Regions from separate parts of the Kiloniella antarctica genome, predicted to be linked through region 3. Evidence: riboswitches for the same ligand, from Rfam matches in the RefSeq annotation. Region 3 holds a riboswitch; each other region holds the start of a gene.

Region 1 (3,279 bases), on a different contig from region 3:
GCGGTTAAGATGCCTTCAACAGCCATAACCGGGAAATGCGCGACAACGACAAACTCTGCTGCTTTTGCAAATTCATCGCCGGAAAGCGCTAAAGAAATTGCAACCATAATTGCGGTAAAGAAAATAGAAAGCGAACCTCCGAGAAACCCCCAGAACCCAGCGACAGACAGGATTCCCCGACGATACAGCACGTATCCGCCGATCATAACCAAGGCAAACAACATCAAAGAGATTCCATTTATGGAAACTCGCCATGTTGCGCCCTCAACCTGATAGGCTTCAAACAGTGCAAAACCAGCCCATACCGAGGTAACAAAGAAGACCGCAAACAACCCATCAGCAACCAGCTTTGCAAGTTTATAACGTTCTGCATTCAACCCCCACCGACAAAGATAAAAAACCATAACTGCCGGGAAAGCAATATTAACGGCATTAACACCAAGAACGGTTAATCCGCCAAAGCCAAAGAAGATAGCTTGTAATAGCAGTGCAACTGCAAGTGCAGGAAACGCAGCCCACCCAAGAATAATTCCGAGCAATCCGTTCAGGATCAAATGCACGGAGGAAAACCCAAGAGGAACATGAATAAGTGAAACCACAAAAAATACTGCCGAGAGAACCCCTACACGCGGAAGATCTTCAGGTTCTAGTTTTTTCAAACTATAGGCGACACCAGCGGCGGCAAGAATGCCGCCACCAATCAACACCGGATTTGATAAAGCACCATCAACGATATGCATCGCTCGTCCAATCTTTAATCGACATCACGAGCTTGAATCCAAATAACAGCATCTTGTGAAAGCTCTTTGCCTTCATGCTCCGTATCCGGTCCGGCACCAAGAGCTGCAATTCCCCAAAACCCTGCTTTTGGAACTCCAAATGTAAACGTACCTGAAGCATCAGAACGAATGGCATGAGACGGCGAGGAAATCATCCCTACATCAGCAAATTTATTGTTTTCAATATCAGCCGGGAAATTAATGTATTCGATTTCGATTTCAGCAAAAGGAACAGGCTTACCTTCGGAGAGAACCACCCCTGTAAAAGTACCCCCAGCAATGACGTTATAAGGTTTGGTAAGCGGGCGAATTTCAGCTTTCAACCCTTGAACTTCTGACCAATCAGTTGGAAGGTCACCAACATTTACATAAGACTTTGTAATTTGCTGAATATAGATGTCTTCACTTGCTTCATAAAATGGCGTCGGTTTAAGCACGAACACATTGTCGCCAAGACCACGTAATTTCACTTCTGCTTCATAGGCTTTTCCAGTGTTTTCATTACTGGTCCACTCAATGATTTTAAGCTTATCCATCAAGTCCGTCTTTTTACCTTTACGGATAGAATAGAATTCTTCTGGTATGCCCATATCCATAACGTGACCCGATTCTGCGGGATGTGTAAACGGCATTTTAAGAGTGAGTTTTCCACCTTTTTCAAGCATGGTTTCAGGTGTATAAATCAATTGGAAGTGCGCTTGTGCACCAGTAATAAAAGCTGTCAGGCCAGCGGCGATAACACTACAAAAGAGAACTTTTTTCATCTCGTTTAATATCTCCCAGCCGTCAACTTATTAGTCAACGGCAACGTTCCTATTGAAGCATAGTGGATTAAAGAGAGATTTTAGACATCCCATCGACATAAATCCTCAGGTTAAACCTGATTATTCATGATCCAGTAGCTCGGCTCAAAGGCACGCCACAAACGGATGTCCGTCACCGATGGTGCTCCCCGCCCTACGGTTTAGTGACATTATGCCGGCAGGTCTCCTGGCTCACGGATCGTAGCTCTATCACCAGACCTTCCCGGCTCTTTGCCAGTGATCATAATTGGTAAGAACTCACCGTTCACAGTTGCGGGGGCAGCCACGGCTTGAAATTCCCTGATGGGTAAATTAATCCGTGTTCCCTTTTAATCCCCGAGCGACTTCACTCTTGGGGAACCATGCATAGCCGCAGTTTATGCAGACAAAAAAAAAGTGCAAGCGAGATTAACGACGTCCTGGAATTTTACCCCGTCATGCTAATGAGTCTGTTTTAATCCAAATTAGAACCGTAGAAGATTTTAGAACACAAGGTGAAATGCTTGTAATTTTGATGTCTGAAAAGAATGCCATCCGAGATGGTTTTACTGATTGACCTTCTCACTCAAGATTGACAGACTGCGCCCGTGTCGGTTTTCCAAGTGTAAATTTGACTTGGGAATAATAGGGAATACGGAATGATCTGCCCATCAGGGGATCTTGAGCCGTAGCTGTCCTCGCAACTGTGTCGGTTCTTTTTCACCGGAACCTATAGCCAGAAGACCTGCCGCCGTAACGTCACCTATTCTAATGAACGAGGTCATTCATTAGGGCGGTTTTCCGTCGTGTGGCGTGCCTGTCGATGATGGTCGAAATCTCACAACATATGAGCTTTTGAACATTGTCATAACTATTTTGACAAGGCGCGTACCATGTTTTTGATACGATTATCTCTCATGCTTGTCATGAGCTTACCACCATTGGCTCTAACAACATCTTTTGCCAATGCCCACTTTTTAGAATTAATTCCCTCTCAGCCTTTTATCTCAAAAAGTAAGCACAGCACCCTAACCTTTGACATCAGATTTACCCATCCAATGGAGGGGGCTCCCTTGATGGACATGCAAACTCCCGAACAGTTTGGTGTTCAGATTGCGGGTGTAAAACATGACCTAACGTCAGAACTTGAATCCACCCGACTAAAAGGAAAATTGAACCCGGCGAACGTATCGTCTTTCAAAGCTCAGCATAAGATTAAACGTGCGGGAGATTATACCTTCTTCCTGACCCCCGCCCCCTATTGGGAAGCGGAAGAACAAGCAATGATTATTCACTATACAAAAGTTATCGTGAATGCCTATGGCCTTGAGAACGGGTGGGAAACGCCTGTAGGTTTGCCCGTAGAAATCATGCCTCTCAGCCGCCCTTACGGATTGTGGACAAACAATCTTTTCTCAGGGCAAGTCCTCAACAATGGTCAGCCAGAAGCCAATGCACTGGTTGAAATTGAGTATAGAGGTCAGGGAAATGTTAAGATCCCCGCCACCCCTTTCATAACCCAAGTTGTCCGCGCAGATGTAAATGGCATCTTTCACTACGCTATGCCAAAAGCTGGCTGGTGGGGTTTCGCGGCTCTGGTTGATAATGGTAAAACGCTCATTGCACCAGACGGTACCAATGCACAGGTCGAAGAAGGTGGCTTACTCTGGGTTCACACTCAGAACATGCCAAAATAGAACATACTTAGAGAGTGTAAC
Region 2 (3,279 bases), on a different contig from region 3:
GTATTGCCTTCTCGCGTTCAACAAGCAGATGCCCCCCTTTTTAGTACGCCTGATCTTAATCTTTTTATCGATTATTATCTTGGTCACCCTGCAACCGAGCAAAACAAACAGGATTTTAAGATCTTTCCAGCACAAGCTGATGATTTTTCCAACCTGCCTCCTGCTTACATCTCTTCGGCTGAGCTTGATCCACTTTCTGATGATGGCCCTGACTTTGTCGACAAACTCAAATCAACTGGCAGTACAGCAAGATCTGTGATTGAGCCCGGCCTCATGCATGGTTGGCTTCGTGCGCGTCATGTTAGCTCCAGGGCAGAGCAAGCTTTTGCGCGAATCGTGCAAGCTCTTAAGGATCTAGCCGCCTAGCAATCATTCCTATTTTTTTCGCACTAAAGTCATGCCGTCAGAAAAGGGCAGCATTGTCATCTCAACCCTTTCGTCTTCTACGATGATTTTATTTAAGGCACGAATGGCCTTAGTAATAGGCTCTGTTACAGAAGCTTTCGCAACATTTCCATACCAAAGCACGTTATCAACGATTAAAAGCCCGCCCGACGATAAAAGCCCCAGACAGGCTTCGTAATAATCAGGATAACGCTCTTTGTCGGCATCTAAAAATATCATATCAAACCGGGCAGCCTTTTGACGCAAGCGCTCTATTTCGGCCAATGCATCGCAGAGCCGCAATTCAATTTTATCCAGCACGCCGGCTTCTAACCAGTAAGCTTCGGCAATATCCGTAAAACGTTTTTGATTATCTAAAGCCATCAAGACACCATCATTCGAGAGTGCCCGCGCCATACATAAACTACTGTATCCAGTAAAAACACCAATCTCTAAAACCGATGTAACCCCAAGAAGCTTGATCAAAAACGCAAGGAGTTGCCCCTGTTCTGGACTGACCTGCATATGTCCAAAACGCATTGCCAGAGTTTCGTTTCTCAAGCGTTCCAACAATTGGTCTTCTCGAACTCCAAAATTGTAAAGATACTCCTGCAATTCATCTGTGATACCAACATGTCGAGAATTCATACAAATAATCCAAATCAATCAAACAAATCACGACCACTTTTACCATAGCAACGACCAATAATTACAGCCATAAACAGTAGTGTCGCAAACGTCGTTCTGCCAGTCGCTTTTTAAGGCGAATCAACTGTGTATTTTAATAAAACTTCTCCTGTCGATAACATAAAATGACAACTCCTCCAGGTGTCACCCAAAAATCAAAATATTAATTTGAGGTGAATAATTGGGAAGTCGGTAAGCGCGATCAAATCTATAGCGCAAATCCGACACTGCCCCCGCAACGGTAGGAGAGGATTAGATTCGCAAAAAACCACTGGGGCTCCCCCTGGGAAGGATGCGAATTGCGGTGATAAGCCTCCTCTCGAGTCCGGAAACCAGCCTGAGGTAAGTCGATAATCGCGGAGGGCGATTGGAACGATATTAAAGCAATAGTCTGTGCTTAAGCACTGCTATCGCCAAGTAGCGTTTCTTTATCTCACCGTAAGCTGCAAGCATAACCCCTAACAAGGGGAGCCAAGAATGGTGAATAGGACCAAGAGATGAGTATATCAACCCACGACAAGATGTTCGATCAGCTCCGGGACAAAAAGCAGAACTATAGTCTTCCCAGAGAGTTTTATAACGATCCAGAGTTTTTTAAACTCGACATGAAGCACATCTTTGGTAAATCCTGGGTTTTTGTAGGCTTGGTTTGCGACATCCCAAAGCCAGGTAATTTTTTTACTCTTTCCATTGGTGATGATCCACTGGTTATTGTCAGAGACGATAACAAAGAAGTTCATGCCATCTATAATACCTGCCGACACAGGGGCTCAAAGGTTTGTCTCGAAGAAAAAGGTCATACCGCTAAACTTGTCTGCCCCTATCACCAATGGACTTACAACCTCGACGGCAATCTTCTTTTTGCCGGCAACATGGATGAAGGTTTTAAGCCAGCCGATTTTCCGCTTAAAAAAGCACATATTGGCATTGCGGGCGGCATGATTTTTGTCAGTCTTGCAGAAAGCCCTCCTCCTTTTGATCATTTTAAAAAAGCCGTTGAACCATTTCTGAAACCTCACGGCTTGGAAAAGGCAAAGGTTGCGCACGAAGTCACCATTCGCGAGCAAGCCAACTGGAAATTGGTGATAGAAAATAATCGTGAGTGCTACCACTGCAACGGCTCCCATCCCGAATTACTTAACACGCTTCTCGAGTTTGATAATACCGATGATCCTCGCGCAACACCTGAATTTAAAAAACTCGTGGCCAAGAAAACCCGTGACTGGGACGCTCAGGGCATTACTCACGAAAGCACCCCTCACAATCTAGAGTATCGTGCTGTTCGTATGCCTCTTGCTGAAGGTTCAGTCTCAATGACAATCGATGGCACCCAGGTTTGCCAAAAACTTATGGGTGACTTGGAAGACCCTGATATGGGTTCCATGCGACTACTACACCTTCCCAACACCTGGAATCATTTTATGGGGGATCACTCTGTAATCTTCCGCGTGATGCCTGTTGGGCCACAAGAAACACTCGTCACGACCAAGTGGATCGTACACGAAGAAGCGGTCGAAGGTGAAGACTACGACATCGAAAAAATGGTCGCAGTCTGGAACGCGACTAATCATCAGGATCGAGAGTTGGCAGAAAATAATCAATTGGGCATTAATTCAAAAGCTTACCAACCAGGTCCTTACGCAGAGAGTGCAGAGTTTGGTGTAATCAATTTCATCAATTGGTACAGCTCCGACATGTTGGGCAAGCTGTTTGATCCCGAAAGATTAAAAGCCATCGCCAGCCAGTAGTAGCTTCTGCACTCAAACACACAAACCGTTAATAACAAGGTCGCACTTAAGTGCGACCGCATGAGTATGCCGAAAAGGCATGAATTGGGAATTCAACAAATGGCTGTCAAACAGGCAATCAGAGAACTTAACACAACAACACAATGGGATAGTCACTCACAGATGCTTGAATGCGTGATGATCCTGCAAGATACTCACGATGTGAAGACATTCTGCTTTCAAACGAATGACAGCAGCTGGTTCCGTTATCTGCCAGGGCAGTTTATTACTCTTGAGCTGGAGATTGATGGCAAGCCCGTGTTGAGAACCTATACACTATCCTCAAGCCCTTCTCGTCCGCTTTCCATTTCAATTACCGTTAAAGCGACAAAAGGTGGTTACGTCTCCAACTGGCTTCATGCAAACCTTAAAGAAGGCGATAAAATCAAGGCTCATGGTCCTGCGGGTCTCTTTACCTTGC
Region 3 (3,279 bases):
CATAAAATACAGCAGGGCCAATTACAGGTACAACTTCCTCGACAATTTCTTCTTCCACAGCTTCTTTTGGTGCAAACATACCTGTGAAATATGCCCCTGCAGCAGCAGCAGCAAGAATTAGAATGGGTAAGGCAACGAACAAGACAAGCTTCTTACCAGATAATCCACCTTTAGGTCGGGCCTCGACTTCTAATTCTTCTTCACTGGTCGTATCATCAGCCATAAGATAGTCTTTCGATCTCGATTGGAATAAGAATGTCTGAAATTATATGGGCACAAAAATTTCAGATCTTAATATATTTTAATCCGAAAGCATTAATACCTGTATAATTTTGACTAAATTTTCAATCAAGTTTCTACCTTTAGAATATTCTCTTACATGGTATGCTTCTGATAGAGTATCCCATTCTCTTCTTGAATTTCACGAATATAGCGGATGATGTTTTGGACGTCTACCAGCTGGACTTGCCGCTGAGGCGGCATGTTACCAAATTTCCAGTGATGCTGTCGTACTCCGTTCTTTGATGCCAGTATGAACGATTGATCGCCATGATGACCTGGATTATAAATATTATGGATTAACGGAGGGCCATTACTTGTTCCCGATCCATTGCTTCCGTGACACTGTGCACAACTGTTATTGAAAGCAATTTTTCCTTTTTGGGCTATAACAGAAAATTCAGGAACTTTTATTCCTTCCGAATCAGACATATTTTCAATTATGTTATTAGCAAAAACTCCTCCTACCAGTACCACAAATCCGAGTACAAAAATAATTTGGTATTTGTTTTTCACTTTCATATTCTTAAACTCTTCAAAAATTTTATATTTCATTGTATTCGTTTAATAAGTGTAATCTGTAAATATCAACATTAGGTTTTCTTTTACCTGTTGCCGGGAATTTCTAGTGTAAAGTAGCATGGATTAAAGGTGCCTGTTGTTGAGCTGGATCAAGGTGAAATTTGGTTTTGGGTATACCCCTCGCAAGTTGCCTCTACGTAACGATTTATCACGTCTTCTTTAAGTGGTTCCAGCACTCTTTTGTGTCTCTATTTGGTCCAGAGAAATTCCATTATATCAAAGAGAAATGGGTCTGATAAATGCTGCGCACAGCATACTGGCAGCTTGAACAGAGACCACCAATGATATTATTCTTACGCCTCGATCCGTTGTGACCATGTACAGTCCTCAAGCTATATTTTATATTTATGCTCAAATCACTCTATTTTCTGTCAATAACACAAAAATAAGCGGAGTATAATGCGTATTATCTTAGTGATAATAAGAAAAAAGTAGACGAATACTTCAAAAAATGAGTAGTTTGGGATATATATATTTATATGTATCTGGTCCCCCATAAAGGTTAAATATCTGGGGGTTAATAGGGAATACGGAGGAGTTTACCCATCAGGGAACTTTTAACCGTAGCTGCGCCCGCAACTGTATACGGGGAATTGCAAGTTAAACCCACTGGCCGCAAGGCTGGGAAGGAGCTTGCCATAAAGATCCGGAAGCCAGGAGACCTACCAGTCGATCTTATCAACGTTACCTTACCGACGGGTGTTAACGGTACATGGAGAAAATTATGAACTTATCAATAAATTCAGCGTCTTCTGTTGTTTCACAATCTCGCACTAATGCTGTTATGGCTGCTGCTGTTGCAATGATGTTTGGCATATTTATGGTATATGGAGTTGGCTTTGCCCAATCAGCAAGTCTACACAATGCCGCACATGACACTCGCCATTCTTACGCATTTCCCTGCCATTAATTTTGAAACGGAGAAATATCCGTTAGCGAGATCGATATGTTGAAAAGAATAATGTCAACGGCAATCATTGCCGGATTGGTGGCAGGAATACTTGTGTCTGTTGTACACGAATTCACCACAACACCAATTATCCTATATGCAGAAGAGTACGAAAACAGTGGAGAAAATCACCACACTCTTTTACAAGATGCTACTCAAGGGGGGGTAAAAAAGGCCAATGTGCACAGCGATACTCAAGGCCAGATATATCTGGCCGATACAGATTCAGAAGATGGTCAGGAAGAATGGGGACCTAACAATAGGCTTGAGCGTACGTTCTTTACCTCATTGGCTAATATACTGACGGGCGTTGGCTTTGCCGCTATTCTTGTTGCTTGTTTCACCTTTTCCGGGGAGAAACTTTCCGGTCGGCGTGGTGTAATTTGGGGTTTGGCTGGTTTTGCTGTTTTTACCTTGGCACCTTCTCTAGGGCTTCCTCCTGAAGTCCCTGGCAGTATGGCCGCAGACCTATCACTTCGCCAAACTTGGTGGATAGCAACGTCTGTTGCAACCGGTGTGGGGTTGTGGGTAATGATTTTTGGCAGTAAGACTCCGATCTATTTACTTGGGCTTCTCTTAATTATCCTGCCCCATGTTATCGGGGCTCCACAACCCACAGAAATAGGTGGGAATGCTCCGCCTGAACTTGCAGGGCAATTTGTTGCAGCTTCGATTGTGGTGAGCGCCATATTCTGGGTTATTCTTGGGTGGACCTCTGGAGCTTTGTGGAAACATTCCGGGGATGTTGCAAAGTAACCTAAAACTTTGGTGTGAAAGCCCTCATTTTAGAGAAGATCTCGCCCTTTTTGGGTGGGGTCTTCTCTTTGAAGACACAGAATTTTATTGTCCTTTGTATTTTCCAGTAAAAACTAAAAAATAAATGATTTCTTAACGTAAGAAAACAGATTAAGTGTATTATGAACTCCTATCTTCAAGTCATATGGCGAACGGTTAGCAAAGACAAAATCACGAATTTGATGGAACCAATAAATATATTAAAAGCTCTCCCTGATTTTGGGTTGGAGCATTGGATAAACAATGGGTCATGCAAAGCTATAGAAAAAAATAATTTTGCTTATTCAAGTGAAGATAGAGATAAGAACTCACCTTGTATTGTTACACTTAAATTTAAGATTTTCCTAAAAAAATCAGACGAATGCTTTCATAAATCTAATTCGGAAAGTTATTATTACAAAGCAATTCCTTTGGCATTTATTGCTGGGAATCTAGGGCCTGAATTTAGATCAAAGATCAAAATCATTTGCGAAAAGCTCATTACGCAAGACATACCGCATTACTCATATTCTACTGATAAAAGGAACCTGACATTCCTGTTCTATAGATCTTCAAATGTTTTACTTGTTTCAGATATTCTTTTTATTTCATTGAAAAATTCTTAAAAAATTAACAAACCTAATGTAATTTATATAGTAATTTTACTATTCAATGAGGAGGTAACTCAAATATAA

What was found. Region 3 has a riboswitch for cobalamin ahead of ACFSKO_RS18770 (CbtB domain-containing protein). Riboswitches for the same ligand answer to the same signal wherever they lie in the genome.
Region 1: it holds a riboswitch for cobalamin, as region 3 does, so the genes downstream of both, ACFSKO_RS02725 (DUF4198 domain-containing protein) here and ACFSKO_RS18770 (CbtB domain-containing protein) in region 3, are expected to answer to the same signal.
Region 2: it holds a riboswitch for cobalamin, as region 3 does, so the genes downstream of both, ACFSKO_RS03100 (aromatic ring-hydroxylating oxygenase subunit alpha) here and ACFSKO_RS18770 (CbtB domain-containing protein) in region 3, are expected to answer to the same signal.

The regions. Positions count from the first base shown of each region.
Region 1 covers NZ_JBHUII010000001.1:563,754-567,032, forward strand. The annotation lists gene cbiM (cobalt transporter CbiM) at 1-740, opposite strand, end outside; gene ACFSKO_RS02725 (DUF4198 domain-containing protein) at 755-1,543, opposite strand; cobalamin riboswitch at 1,743-1,963, opposite strand; cobalamin riboswitch at 2,157-2,328, shown strand; gene ACFSKO_RS02730 (DUF4198 domain-containing protein) at 2,455-3,258, shown strand.
Region 2 covers NZ_JBHUII010000001.1:645,082-648,360, forward strand. The annotation lists gene ACFSKO_RS03090 (alpha/beta hydrolase) at 1-366, shown strand, start outside; gene ACFSKO_RS03095 (O-methyltransferase) at 376-1,032, opposite strand; cobalamin riboswitch at 1,194-1,426, shown strand; gene ACFSKO_RS03100 (aromatic ring-hydroxylating oxygenase subunit alpha) at 1,569-2,819, shown strand; gene ACFSKO_RS03105 (FAD-binding oxidoreductase) at 2,919-3,279, shown strand, end outside.
Region 3 covers NZ_JBHUII010000013.1:31,352-34,630, reverse strand. The annotation lists gene ACFSKO_RS18780 (flagellar basal body-associated FliL family protein) at 1-223, opposite strand, end outside; gene ACFSKO_RS18775 (c-type cytochrome) at 376-834, opposite strand; cobalamin riboswitch at 1,331-1,545, shown strand; gene ACFSKO_RS18770 (CbtB domain-containing protein) at 1,586-1,771, shown strand; gene ACFSKO_RS18765 (CbtA family protein) at 1,808-2,566, shown strand.